2 regions of the Halopseudomonas sp. genome follow, and region 1 is predicted to be linked to the other one. Evidence: predicted binding sites of a transcription regulator. Region 1 holds the regulator's gene; the other holds the start of a gene.
What was found. The regulator FliA, encoded in region 1, starts transcription of late flagellar genes. The targets are predictions, from matches to a motif close to CTAAAGTTTNNNNNNNNNNNGCCGNTAA.

Region 1 (7,242 bases):
GCGGCACTGCCATCGCCGTGGAGGGCATCCAGCAGTTGCTCAAACTCGTCATCGGTGATGTCGCCGTCGGCCGGTGCCGAGGTCGCAGCGGGAGCCATGGCAGCGTCGGGTTCGGCGACTGGCTCTTGCGGTTCTGAAGCTGGGGCTTCTGCTACTTCATCAGCAGACTCGGGTTGCGCTAACGCAGACAGAGCGTCCAGCAGCGCGGGGTCAGCGGGGGTCGGCTCTTCGCTCTCGCGCACCTGGGCAAACATGCCGTTGACGGTATCCAGCGCCTGGAGCACCACGTCCATCAACTCAGGGGTAACGGTCCGCTCGCCCTTGCGCAGGATGTCGAACACGTTTTCGGCGATGTGACAGCAGGCGACCAGAGCATCCAGCTGCAAAAAGCCGGCACCACCTTTTACCGTGTGAAAGCCGCGGAAGATGGCGTTAAGCAGATCCATGTCGTCGGGCCGGTTTTCCAGCTCGACCAACTGTTCGGACAACTGCTCGAGAATCTCACCGGCCTCGACCAGAAAGTCCTGGAGAATCTCTTCATCCGCATCGAAACTCATGCACCCACTCCCCTCGGGCGTGTTATCGGAAGACCGCTGGATGCACAACCGAAACCACCTTCGGTTGCAGTGCGGTCATTCAACGTTGCTGCCAGGTCGCCACCGTGGACAGTCAAGCTGCCGGCTGTTTAAACGCACGGCAGTCACAGCTGACATCAGAATCCCAGGCTGGACAGGAGATCGTCGACCTCATCCTGACCGGAAACAACGTCTTCCCTTGTATCGGCATGAATTTGCGGACCTTCACCCTTGGAAGAGGATTTTTTTGTCTCTTCCGGCGTCTCGCCGTGATTGATGCCGGTAATGCGGTCAACTTGACCCGCCATTCGAACCAGATTGACCAGGCTCTCTTCGACATCGTGTACAAGCGTGGTGACGCGCTTGATGACCTGACCGGTCAAATCCTGATAATCCTGCGCCAGCAAAATATCGTTCAGATTGGTCGATAGCTCTTTGCTGGTTTTCTCAGTGTCTTCGAGAAACTCGCCGACCCGTCGGTACAGGTCGCGGAACTCGTCTGCAGCCATTTCACGACGCTGCAGACGCTGCCAATCGGCTTTCAAGGCACTGGCCTGCTGGCCCAGATCGGTAACCTTTGGCGCGCTGACCTCCACCAGATCCATGGTGCGATTGGCGGCCTTATCGGTCAGCTGAACCACGTAGTCCAGGCGATCGGAGGCATCAGAGATTTTCGACGTCTCAGACTCGGCGCCGAGCGCGTGGGTGGTATCGATCTGGAAATTGACGATTGCGTTGTGCAGCGCGCGGGTCAGTTGCCCCACTTCGTGGTACAGACCACGATCACGTGCCTGATTGATGGCATGAATGACCAGCAGCGCTTCAGCGAAGTTGCCACTTTCAAGATGACCAACCAACTGATGCGCATTGTCTTTCAGCGAATGTTCAAACTCCTGAGCAGTCGCCTGGCCGGGATCTTTACTCAAAGCCATAACCTTTACCCCGGTTAATTATTATTTAGGCTGAACTCGCTCGAAAATCTTTTCGATCTTCTCTTTCAGCGCCTGAGCGGTAAACGGCTTGACCACGTAGCCATTGACGCCCGCCTGCGCGGCCTCAATGATCTGATCACGCTTGGCCTCGGCAGTTACCATCAGTACCGGCAGATGCTTGAGGCGGTCATCAGCACGCACCGCGCGGAGCAGATCAATGCCGCTCATACCCGGCATATTCCAGTCCGTCACCAGAAAGTCGAAGCTGCCGCTCTGCAGCATCGGCAGCGCGGTATTACCGTCATCCGCTTCGGCCGTGTTGGTAAACCCAAGGTCGCGCAACAGGTTCTTGATGATGCGCCTCATCGTCGAAAAATCATCAACGATGAGAATTTTCATGTTCTTGTCCAAGTCGACCTCCGTACAAACCAGGGAATGTGCAGGCCTGCACCCCAGAAACCCATCGCAAATAACCAAACAAGCCGTATAAAGAAGCTCTGAGCAATCAGCTGCTACGTCAGCAGACTGGTCAGATGCGCCCTTGGTGTCGCCCTCTGGCGACCGGCACAGTGCTACTACCTGTCGAGCAATCCGAGCATTGTCCGGATGTTGACGACAAAATCAATCATTTCGCCAACTGACCAGCTTGGCGCGCAACCGGGCAGCACATTGACTGTGCAATTGGCTGACCCGCGATTCACTTACACCAAGTACCGCTCCGATTTCCTTGAGGTTAAGCTCCTCCTCGTAATAAAGCGACAAAAGCAGTCGCTCGCGCTCCGGAAGCGTATCGATCGCTTCGATCAGTGCCCCCCGAAAGCGTTCATCCTGCAGACCGGACAGCGGCTCCTCGCCACCCTGCACATCGGCCGGCGCACCTGACTCCAGTAGATCGTCAAAGCTGAACAATTTGCTGCCGGCGGTATCGCTGAGGATCGCGTAGTACTCCTCAAGACTCATATCCAGTTCGGCCGCAACCTCGTGATCTTTAGCGTCCCGTCCCAGACGCGCTTCAACGGCGCGCATGGCGTCGCTGACCATCCGGGTGTTGCGGTGGACGGAGCGAGGCGCCCAATCGCCCTTGCGCACCTCGTCCAGCATTGCACCACGAATGCGGATGCCGGCATAGGTTTCAAAGCTGGCACCCTTGCCGAAATCAAATTTGCGGGAGGCTTCGAGCAGGCCGATCATCCCGGCCTGCATCAAATCTTCAACCTGAACGCTGGATGGCAAACGCCCCAGCAAGTGATAGGCAATACGCTTTACCAGCGGAGCATATTGCTCGACGAGACGATCCTGCTGACCTGCTGAACTCTGTGCTCGTGTATACATGCTCAATCCGCCAGCCTGTGCTGTCATAGACCCGATCCTGTCGGCTGCACCAAACGCTCGACGAAGAACTCCAGATGCCCACGGGGATTGGCCGGCAACGGCCATGCATCCACTTTCTGAGCAATGGCGCGAATGGCCAGCGAGGCTTTGCTGCGCGGGAACGCTTCAAACACCGCGCGCTGTTTCTGCACTGACTTACGCACCGCTTCATCGAATGGCACCGCACCGACATACTGCAGCGCAACATCCAAAAACCGGTCAGTTACCTTGGTGAGCTTAGCAAAGACCATGCGGCCTTCCTGGGGCGTGCCCACCATATTGGCCAATACGCGAAAACGGGTCATGCCGTGATCACGGTTGAGCAGTTTGATCAGGGCGTAGGCATCGGTGATGGAAGTCGGCTCGTCGCACACCACCACCAGTACTTCCTGAGCGGCGCGCACAAAACTGACAACTGAGTCGCCGATACCTGCCGCGGTATCGACGATCAGCACGTCGATGTTGTCACCGATTTCGCTGAACGCCTGAATCAGGCCCGCATGCTGCTGATGATTGAGGCTGACCATGTTGGCAGCGCCCGAGGCAGCCGGAACAATGCGAATGCCGCCAGGACCGGTAACCAGAACATCGCGCAGGTCACACTTGCCGTCGAGCACGTCCGCCAGCGTTGCCTTGGGCTTGAGCCCCAACAGCACGTCGACATTCGCCAGACCAAGGTCAGCGTCCAGCAGAACGACCCGCCGCCCCATCTCTGCCAGAGCAAGACTGAGGTTCACCGACACGTTGGTCTTGCCGATGCCACCCTTGCCACCGGTGACTGCGATTACCTGAACCGGATGATTGCTGCCCATCTGCGCTGATTACCTTAATTCTGTGAAGTTGCTTAACTTGCCTGCTGGGTGTGCATCATACCGGCAAATACGTCCGCCATGGTCTGATCTGCTGGCGCTTCGTTGCCGGCCATGCTGACTGCACGGCTGACCAGCTGGTGCCCTACCGCCCGACTGATGTCATCGGGAATGCGCTGGCCATCTGCCAGATAGGCTACCGGCAAACCCTGCTCCATCGCCAGCCCCAGTGATTCACCCAGCGTAGCTGCTTCATCGACCTTGGTCAGAATGCAGCCGGACAGGCCGCACGCCTTGTAAGTATGGTAGGCCGCCTTCATTACCCGGTGCTGGCTAGTCGCTGCGAGCACCAGCAGATTGCGCACCCGGCGCCCCTGCCGCGCCAGCGTATCCAGCTGACCGCGCAGATAGGGATCATTGGCCTGCAAACCGGCGGTGTCGATCAGCACCAGGCGCTTGCCGGCAAAATCGGCCAGCACGTCGTTGAGGTCCTGATTTTCATCGACCACCTTGACCGGCACGTTGAGAATCCGGCCCAGCGTACGCAGTTGCTCGTGAGCGCCAATACGGTAGGTGTCCATAGTGACCAGGGCAACGTGCTGACTCCCGTGCTTGAGCACGTAGCGGGCGGCCAGCTTACCAAGCGTGGTGGTCTTGCCAGCACCTGTCGGACCAACCAGTGCGATCACACCACCGGCATCCAGCGGCTCTTCGCGCAGCACCGGCACGCGATGTGCCAGATAGGCCAGCAGCATGCGCCAAGCCTGACGCGGATCGCTCACGTCAGAAACCTGACGCAGCAGATCCTGGCTAACCTCCGCGGGCAACCCCATCTGGGTCAGACGGCGCCACAGCCCTGCCTGCTTGGGCTTTTGCTGATTGAGCTGCCCCCACGCCAAGCCACCCAGCTGCGACTCCAGCATCTCACGCAGACCGGCAATTTCAGCACGCATGGCGCTCAGGCTGGCGTCTTCAACGGCAGCGGCGACGGGCGCAACCTCAGCCGCCGCAGGACGGGCTACTGGCGCAGCCTGCTCAACCGGCTCCTGAATCAGACGATCCAGCAGATCACGCGCCTCGACAGAACCCTGACGCGCGGCGTGACGCATGGTGTCACCAAACAATTGGCGATTAACCAGCGGCTGGTCGTGGGAGGCCATCGAACCTACTTCCAGCTCGGCGCGCGCAGCGACGATGCGCTCCTGGGTCTTCTTCAACTCGGTGTCCAGGCCGGGCGTCGGCGCGGTCAGGCGCGGCGCCTCATAGTCCAGTGCAGCGGTCAGCTCAACACCACCGGCAACCCGGCGATTGGCAATGATCGACGCATCCGCGCCCAGTTCATCGCGAACCAGCTTCATCGCCTGGCGCATGTCTGCGGCAAAGAAACGTTTGACTTTCATGGCTGACCTCGTCGCTTTTCTGGCGCCGCCCGCTGGCGGCTGCTGTCATTCATTCAGAGTCTGCAGCTCAGTTCTGGCCGACCGTCGCAATGATGGTCACCTGCTTGCTGTCCGGAATTTCCTGGTAGGACAGTACATGGGCTCCCGGGGCTGCGTAGCGTACGAACTTGGCCATCATCATCCGAATCGGCCCCGCTACCAGCAATATTGCCGGCTTGCCCTGCACTTCCTGCCGCTGTACTGCTTCGGCCAGCGAGCGCTGCAACTTCTCGGCCATGCCGGGCTCAAGCAACATACCGTCGTCTGCGCCCTGACCTGCCTTCTGCAGACTCTGTAGCAACATCTGTTCCAACCTTGGTTCCAAGGTGATCACAGGCAGCTGAGAGTCAAGCCCCACAATGCTTTGCACGATTGAGCGACTCAGCGCGACCCGCACCGCGCCGATCAACGCGCCGGTATCTTGACTCTTGTTGGAGTTGTTGGCGATCGCCTCGGCAATGGTCCGAATGTCACGTACCGGCACCTGCTCCTGCAGCAAGCCCTGCAGCACCTTGAGCAAATTGGAGAGTGAGATAAGGCCCGGCACCAGCTCCTCGGCCAGCTTCGGCGAGGCCTTGGCCAGCACCTGCATCAGCTGCTGCACTTCCTCATGGCCGATAAGTTCGTGAGCATGCTTGAAGAGAATCTGATTGATGTGGGTGGCGACCACGGTACTGGCGTCCACCACGGTATAGCCGAGTGACTGCGCCTGATCCTTCTGGTTCTGTTCGATCCAGACTGCATCCAGACCAAACGCCGGGTCCTTGCCCGGTATACCCTTGACCTCGCCAAATACCTGACCCGGGTTAATCGCCAGCTCCCGATCAGGGTAAATCTCGGCCTCCGCCACCCCTACTCCCATCAACGTCAAACGATAGGCGTTGGGCGCCAGATCGAGGTTGTCGCGAATATGTACAGACGGCATCAGGAAACCCAAATCCTGCGAGAGTTTCTTGCGCACGCCCTTGATGCGCGCCAAGAGCTGCCCACCCTGGTTACGATCCACCAACGGAATCAGCCGATAACCGACTTCCAGCCCGACCATGTCAACCGGCGTCACGTCATCCCAGCCCAGTTCACGGGTTTCTGGCGCCTGAACGGCCGGCACCTGCGCCTGCTGGCGCTCTTCCACCTGTTTCTCTTCCGCTTTGGCCTGCTGGTGCTTGGCGATGAAATAGGCCCCGCCGGCGGCAATCGCCCCCAGACTGAGGAAGGAAAAGTGCGGCATGCCGGGAATCAGACCCATGACAATCAGGATCGCCGCCGCTACTGCCAGTGCCTTCGGTGAGGCAAACATTTGACGCTGTACCTGCGCGCCCATGTCCTCCGAGGTAGACACCCGGGTAACCATGATCGCCGCCGCAGTCGACAGCAGCAGCGACGGAATCTGGGCAACCAGACCGTCACCGATGGTCAGCAGCACATAGATGCGGCCAGCCTCGGCGAACGGCAGGCCATGCTGCGCCATACCGATGGCCAGACCACCAATCACGTTGATGAACAGAATCAGCAGGCCAGCAACCGCGTCACCACGGACGAATTTGCTTGCACCATCCATCGAGCCGTAGAACTCGGCTTCCTGAGCGACTTCCTGACGACGAGCCTTGGCCTGATCCTGATCGATCAGTCCGGAGTTCAAATCGGCGTCGATCGCCATCTGCTTGCCGGGCATCGCATCCAGGGTGAAACGCGCACTGACTTCCGAGATGCGCCCCGCGCCCTTGGTGACCACCACAAAGTTGATGATCATCAGGATCGCAAACACCACCAGACCGACAACGTAGTTACCGCCGATCACCACCTCACCAAAGGCCTGAATAACCTTGCCGGCGGCATCACCGCCCTCGTGGCCGTAGAGCAGAACCACGCGGGTTGAGGCAACGTTCAGAGCAAGACGCAGCAGAGTAGCGACCAGCAGGATCGTCGGGAACACCGCAAAGTCGAGCGGCCGCAGCGCATAGGCACCGACCAGCAGAACCACCAGCGACAGCGCAATGTTGAAGGTGAACAGCACGTCCAGCAGGAACGGCGGGATCGGCAGCATCATCATGCCGAGCATCACCAGCAGCAGAATCGGGATACCCAGACTGCCGTGGCGCAGACCGGCCAGATTGGT
Region 2 (7,242 bases), on a different contig from region 1:
TTGCGCCAATGCTCGAACAGGTGGTCGTGCATCTGTTGCAGTTGCTGGCGTTCGTCGGCCCGCAGCACGCCGTACTCAGGGAGGCAATTGAACACATGCGTGTTAAACAGCTCAAGAAACTCGGGGTTGGCTCCGAGGTAGCGGTTCGAGAAGTAGACGCCGAGCGTCGTGTATTGCAGAAAATGTGCGAAGCGCGGGCGCAGGGTAGTAGGTTGGCGTGTCAGTTCGATACGCAAGGTTTGTTGGTCTGCCAGAAAGGCATCGATGCGCCCGCGTTGCAGCATTTGCAGTAATTGGCCAGTGCCACTGACCAGCGGATCGACACGGTAGTTATGCAAGCTCAGCCATTCGACTTCGTTACTGCCGCGAATTCCGGCGACTTGCAGGCCCGAGCCCTGACCGTTGCTGGATGGGCGGGTAGCGCTGTTGCTGAACCAGTACCACTTCTCAAGCGCCAGCGGCGCCGAGAGGGTGGCAAAGCGGCTTGCGCGACTCATCCGGGTGGCGGAAAAAAAACCTTCGGCTTTGCCGTCTGCGACGTCCTGCACGGCTCGTTCCCACGGCAGCACACGAATCTCGTAATCGACCTGCATGGCGTCGAAGATACAGGCCAGCGCCTTGACCGAACTGCCGGTCAGGCGATCGCCTTCACGTACCTGGTAGGGCGGGAAGATATCGGTGTTCAGGCGAATGGTCTGCGCGTGGCCTGTGCAGGACAGCAGGAGCAGCAGTGGCAGCAGCAACACACGTGGCATCAATGGCGGTTCCTGTCGGATTCTAGGCTAACTATAGGCTACATCCGTGGGTTTATCGGCGAACGGAAACATTTCGATAAGTCCGGTTGCTGCTGACTGATCAAGCAGACCGATAGCGCTGGTGGCGCCGCTGAGACAGGCGCATGCTATTCACTCTATTTATTGTCAGCAAGACTGCGCATAAGTAACGCAGCGTATTTCAAGAGGAGACATCGCATGCAGGACCTTCAGGGCAAAGTGGCAGTAATCACCGGTGGCGGCAGTGGCCTGGGCCGCGAACTGGCGCTGTGCTGCGCCGCACGCGGCATGAAGCTGGTGTTGGGCGATGTGGACGAGCGCGGTATGCAGGAAACGCTGCGCCTGGTCGAAGAAGCTGCGCCGGGCACCGAATCCGCCACCATGCGTCTGGATGTCTCCAAGCTGGAACAGGTACAGGCGCTGGCCGATCTGTGCAAATCACGCTTTGGTGGCGCGCACCTGCTGTTCAACAATGCTGGCGTCAGCGTTGGTGGGGCAGCCTGGGAAAACACTGTCGATGACTGGGAATGGGTCATGGGCGTTAACCTGTATGGCGTAGTCTGGGGCGTCAAGGTGTTTACCCCGATCATGCTGGAACAAGGTGAAGGTCATATCGTCAACACCGCGTCTGCGGCGGGTTGGGTGAACGGCCCGAACATGTCGGTTTACAACGTAACCAAGCATTCGGTTGTTGCGCTGTCAGAAACGCTGGCGCTGGACCTGCGCGACGTAGGTGCCAACATCGGCGTTACCTGCCTGTGCCCGGCGTTCTTCCCCACGGGAATCTCCGAGTCCGAACGCAACCGTCCGGCCGATAAGGCCGACACCGTCGCCCTCAGCGAAACGGCGCTCAAGCGCTCCGAAATGACCAAGGCCGCGGTCGCCAAGGGCAAGATTCAGGCGTCGGACGTAGCGGAAATGACCGTCAAGGCGGTTGAGGCTGATCAGTTCTACGTATTCCCGCATCGCAAGATCAAGCAACTGATTGCTCTGCGCGCGCAGGCAGCGGACAACGAGCAGACTGTGTTCGACTCGATGAATCCGTAAAGCCTCGGGCGCGCCACGTCCAGGCCTCACGCGGGGCCTGGGCAGGGTGCGTTGACCACCCCACCTCGCGGACGCGACATGTCGCGTCCCTGCGGCGGCAGGGCAGGTGGTTTCCGGGAAGGTCGAGCTCCCGCTCGACCAGCAGGCAGGGATGCAACGACGTGGCCGAGTTGGAACTCGGCCTTCCCGGCGTTCAGCCAGCCAACGCCAGCTTCTGCCTGCTGACTCGCGCTGGCTCCCCTAACACAAACCCTTCCACCGCCGCACGGGTATCCTGCAGCGCGGTCTTGTGCTCCATCTCCAAAAAATGCCCGGTATGCGCGATGCTGACAAAGCGCGCATTGGTCGCCAACTCCCCGAAGCAGCGTGCGTCCTCCGCGCTGGTGTACTTGTCCCAGGCGCCATTGACGAACAGCAGCGGAATATCGATGTTGCGCACGCAGCTCATGTATTGCCCAGCATCCAGCTCCAGCACCTGACGAATATGGAACAGCATCTGGCTGTACTCGTGTTCATCCAGGCTGCTGACGTGGCGAAAGTTGCAGCGCTTGTACAGTGAGGGCAGATACTCACCGATGGTGTCGTTGATCAGCATGGCAACCGCCTGCCGGTCGCAGGCCGCCAGATGCGTCTTGCCACGGCTCAGATAGTCCTGCATGTGCGGGTTCAGGATGGGTGAGAACGAGGTAATCACCGCACGTTGAATGCGCGATGGCCGCTGCGCCAGTGCCAGCATCGTCGCCACGCCACCCCACGAGAACGACAGCATCTGGTCGGCACGAAAGTGCTCGATCAGATCCAGCAGAATCAGCGCCTCGTCTTCCTTGCCGATCAGCGGCATGGACGGATTGTATGCGCGCGAGTGACCGCTGTACGGCTGATCGAACAACACCACGTTGCACAGTGGCTGCAGGTAACGCAGGGTCTGGCCGAAGGAAGCGCTGGTCGCCAGTGAGCCGTTGACCAGAATGATGGTCGTGTCGCTGGCGGGGTTGGGGTAGAACCAGGTGTGCACCTTCAAATCACGGTGCACGCGAATAACAGCTTTCTCAGCGTACATGGGCACCTCGATATCAGTGGGGTTGCCGACGCAGGGCGCCAGCGGGTTGCCCACAGCTAACCCCAGCCAGATGACAGGGGCGTTGCATCGGGGTGCCGTCTGTCCGTGTTCATCAGGGTGTCATCTGCTGGTGATTTGACGCCGCGCTAAAGTTTTCTCTTGTGGTGCCGAAATGGTGGCATGGGGAGGGTGCGCCAGCTAATAAGCAAGGCTGGCGATACCATCATTTTGTAGTCGGTCTTCACTGAGAGTCATGCCATGGCCTTGACCGTCAATACCAATGTCGCGTCGCTGAACGCGCAGCGCAATTTGGGCAGTTCATCCAGCAGCCTGCAAACGTCGCTTGAGCGGCTGTCGTCTGGCTCGCGGATTAACAGCGCGAAAGACGATGCAGCCGGCCTGCAGATATCCAATCGGCTGACCAGTCAGATTCGCGGCCTTGGCGTGGCGGTCAAAAACGCCAACGACGGCATCTCGCTGGCGCAGACCGCCGAAGGTGCCCTGCAGGAATCCACCAGCATTCTGCAGCGCATGCGCGATCTGGCGCTGCAGGCGGCCAACGGCGGCAATGGCGACTCTGAGCGCAAGGCGCTGAACGATGAAATGGTGCAGCTGAAAAACGAGCTGGATCGGATATCCACGACGACCAAGTTCGGCAGCAAATCGCTGTTCGACGGCAGCTTCTCGGAAAATATTCAGGTCGGCGCTCAGGCGAACGAAACCATCAGTGTCAAGATCGACAGCTTCCGCACCACCGATCTGGGCACCAAGGGCTCGCGTGATGCCACTGCTGCGTCGTTGGTGGCGGGGAGTGCGCCGGCGAGTTTGACTGTGGGTGCAGGTGGCGCGTCGACGGCGGCATCGGTGCAGGGTGTGGGGGTGGCTCAGACCAACTTCAGTACTACTGCGGTGGAGGTTGTTGGTACGGAGGATCTGAGTGGGGGGGGGGTGATTGATATTTCTAACTTCAACTTCAACTCAGACGTGACCACTACTGCCACCGGTTCGGTTATTCGGGATGTTGACTTCACCTATGGATCGTTTAGTAGCGTTTCGGATTTGGTAGACGACTTCAACCAGCAAATCACGACTAATTATGGTGCTGATCCAGGCGGTAACTTAATTGAGGCGTTTGATGACGGTAACGGGCATTTTGGTGTTCGGTTACTCAATCCAGATGCTGGTGCTGATTTGCTTATCTCCCAAAACTTTGCAGCGTTTGCTGGATTACCGACCAGCATAATTTCCCCCGCAGATCAGTCCAGTAGTCTATCCATTGACTTAGGCGGCACCTCACAAACTATCACGCTAGATCAGCAATACGCCGACGCCGCAACCATGGCGAACGCAATCCAGACTCAGATTAATGGCGGCAGCCTGAATGGTCTGGTTACCGTATCTGAATCCGGTGGCGTGCTTAGCCTGCAGCAGACGGGGAACTTGGGTGGTGAAACGCTGGCTGTAACGGGTGCTGCTGCCGATGCGGTATTTGGCGCTGGTCGTACGGAAACCCCCGGCACGGGTGGTAGCGTCGGTGGCTTTACGCTGGCGCTTGGCACCGGCACGGCGCAGACCATCAATATCGATCAGGCCAACTACACCACGCTGGAATCGCTGGCAGACAATATCAACCAGCAGATCGCCAACAACGCGACCCTGGTGGGTGAGGTGCGCGCCACGGTCAGCGAGGGCAAACTGCAGTTTGTCACCACCGACAAAGGTACCGACGCAACCATTACTCTGGGCGCGTTGGCTGGCAACAGTGGTTTGACCGACCTCGGCTTTACCGATGGCGCAACCGCCAGCGGTTTGGACGAAGGAGCGCGTGATACTTCCGTGGAGCAGCTGGATATCACCACGGCAGCGGGCGCTCAAGCGGCGATCAGCACAATCGACGCGGCGCTGAGTGAAATCGACGTTACCCGCGCCTCGCTTGGTGCTATTCAGAACCGCTTCGATTCGACCATCAGCAACCTGCAGAACGTCGCCGAGAACGCCTCCGCCGCCCGCGGTCGGATTCAGGATACGGACTACGCCGCAGAAACCGCCAATCTGACCAAGAACCAGATCCTGCAGCAGGCCGGCACGGCGATTCTCGCCCAGGCCAATCAGCTGCCGCAGGCGGTGCTCAGTTTGCTTGGCTAAAGCGTTCACGTGCTGTACTGACAAACCCCGTTCGTGGTCGAACGGGGTTTTGTTTTTTTATGCCCTGCGAATCCGGTGTGCGGTTGCGGGAGGGCCGAGTTCCAACTCGGCCACGTCGTTGCATCCAGGCTAGCTGGTCGAGCGGGAGCTCGACCTTCCCGTTCGTCCTGCCCGACCAGCGGTCATGCTTTTGCGCTAATCAGGGCTAAAGATCGGGGTGGTTCGAACGATATAGGTAACAGCTTTGATGCAGTTGTGGCGCTGGGTTTTTGACAGTGGCCAGCAGGAAGACGCCGAGGTGGCCTAAGTCATTGATGGCAAATCAGAAAAAAAGATTGCAAAAAAGGCTAAAGGTCGCCCGGAAGGCGCCGATACAGTAATCGAATGCGAACTCAATGGGTGCCTGGGCAAAGCCGGCCCGAGGGTCGCAAGCTCAGGCAAACATCACTAGGTCGAGGTACTTATCATGGCTCTTACAGTCAACACGAACGTAGCTTCCCTGAACGCCCAGCGTAACCTGGGTTCTTCCTCCAGCAGTCTGGCTACTTCCCTGGAGCGTCTGTCCTCCGGTTCGCGCATCAACAGCGCCAAAGACGACGCCGCAGGTCTGCAGATCTCCAACCGTCTGACCAGCCAGATCAACGGTCTGAACGTTGCCGTCAAGAACGCCAACGACGGTATCTCCCTGGCACAGACCGCTGAAGGCGCTCTGCAGGAGTCCACCAACATTCTGCAGCGTATGCGTGACTTGGCTCTGCAGGCTGCCAACGGCGGTAACGGCGACTCCGAGCGTAAGGCTCTGAACGACGAAGTCGTACAGCTGAAGAACGAACTGGACCGTATCTCCACTACCACCAAGTTCGGCAGCAAGTCGCTGTTCGACGGTAGCTTCGCCGAGAACATCCAGGTTGGCGCACAAGCCAACGAAACCATCAGCGTCAAGATCGGCAGCTTCCGTACTACCGATCTGGGCACCACTGCCAGCCGTGACGCCACCAAGGCATCTCTGACTGCCGGTGCTGAGCCGACTTCGCTGACTATCTCTACTGGTTCTGCGGGCTCTGCACAGGTTGACGGTACTGCTTCCACTTATGCAGGCGCTGCTCCGGCTCGTTTGGACTTTGACGATAGCAACGGTGACTCTTCCGACGCTAACGCTACGTTCTCGATCTCCTTCAATGGCAATACTGAGAACGTCACACTGTCTGGTGTTTACGCAGATAACGCTGCACTCGCTGGGGCAATCAACACCGCTTTGAGCGGCACAACATTGGACGGTCTGGTTACAGCAAGTGATAACGGCACTGGTGTTACCCTGACAGAGGTCGACGCCACGAACCTGTTCAGCGGTCAAGCGGTTACTGTCGGCGGCGCAGATGCAGCGGTAGTGTTTGGTGCTGGTTCTGGATCGACTGGTACTGCAGGTACACCGGCTGTTCCGGCTGTTGTCGGTAACGACCAGTTCGACATCGCTGTAAACGGTGGCACTGCTTCCACCATCACTATCGATGCTGGCACTTACACCACTCTGGAATCGCTGGCTGACAACATCAACCAGAAGATTGCGGCTGACAGCGGTCTGGCCGGTGAAGTTCGCGCCACCGTAAGTGAAGGCAAGCTGGAGTTCGTGACCACCGATACTGGTTCTGCAGCGGACATCACCATCACTGATACCACTGGTAACGTTGGTGGCGTAGCTAACCTGGGCTTCACCACTGGTGACACTGCTGCCGGTGTTGACGAAGGCGCACAGGCTGCCAACTCGGTAGAGAAGATTGACATCACTACCGTTGACGGTGCTCAGAGCGCGATCGCTACCATCGACGCGGCCCTGAAGGAAGTGGACGTGACTCGTGCCTCCCTCGGTGCGATCCAAAACCGCTTTGACTCCACCATCAGCAACCTGCAGAACGTTTCCGAGAACGCCTCCGCTGCCCGCGGTCGTATCCAGGACACCGACTACGCTGCTGAAACTGCAAACCTGACCAAGAACCAGATCCTGCAACAGGCAGGTACTGCGATCCTGGCCCAGGCCAACCAGCTGCCTCAGGCGGTTCTGAGCCTCTTGGGCTAAGAAACGATCAGGGGTAAACTGCGGGGGGAGGGCATTGGCCTTCTCCCCGCTTTGTCCGTTGCGAGGTAAGCACCATGGATATGGGTGTTATCAAACCGTTTGAAGTGACCCGTCCTGCCAACAGCGCAGCTGCGGTGGAAGCG

Region 2: a site for FliA is predicted at 3,027-3,054, ahead of AAFM31_RS06600 (flagellin). Genes of this name have one in related genera too.

The regions. Positions count from the first base shown of each region.
Region 1 is NZ_JAYPMU010000001.1:321,421-328,662, forward strand. It holds gene AAFM31_RS01455 (chemotaxis protein CheA) at 1-557, opposite strand, end outside; gene AAFM31_RS01460 (protein phosphatase CheZ) at 713-1,507, opposite strand; gene AAFM31_RS01465 (chemotaxis response regulator CheY) at 1,529-1,906, opposite strand; gene AAFM31_RS01470 (RNA polymerase sigma factor FliA) at 2,129-2,866, opposite strand; gene fleN (flagellar synthesis regulator FleN) at 2,863-3,690, opposite strand; gene flhF (flagellar biosynthesis protein FlhF) at 3,723-5,087, opposite strand; gene flhA (flagellar biosynthesis protein FlhA) at 5,155-7,242, opposite strand, start outside.
Region 2 is NZ_JAYPMU010000006.1:88,388-95,629, forward strand. It holds gene AAFM31_RS06585 (transporter substrate-binding domain-containing protein) at 1-755, opposite strand, end outside; gene AAFM31_RS06590 (SDR family NAD(P)-dependent oxidoreductase) at 972-1,820, shown strand; gene AAFM31_RS06595 (alpha/beta hydrolase) at 2,014-2,880, opposite strand; gene AAFM31_RS06600 (flagellin) at 3,139-5,025, shown strand; gene AAFM31_RS06605 (flagellin) at 5,492-7,099, shown strand; gene AAFM31_RS06610 (flagellar protein FlaG) at 7,174-7,242, shown strand, end outside.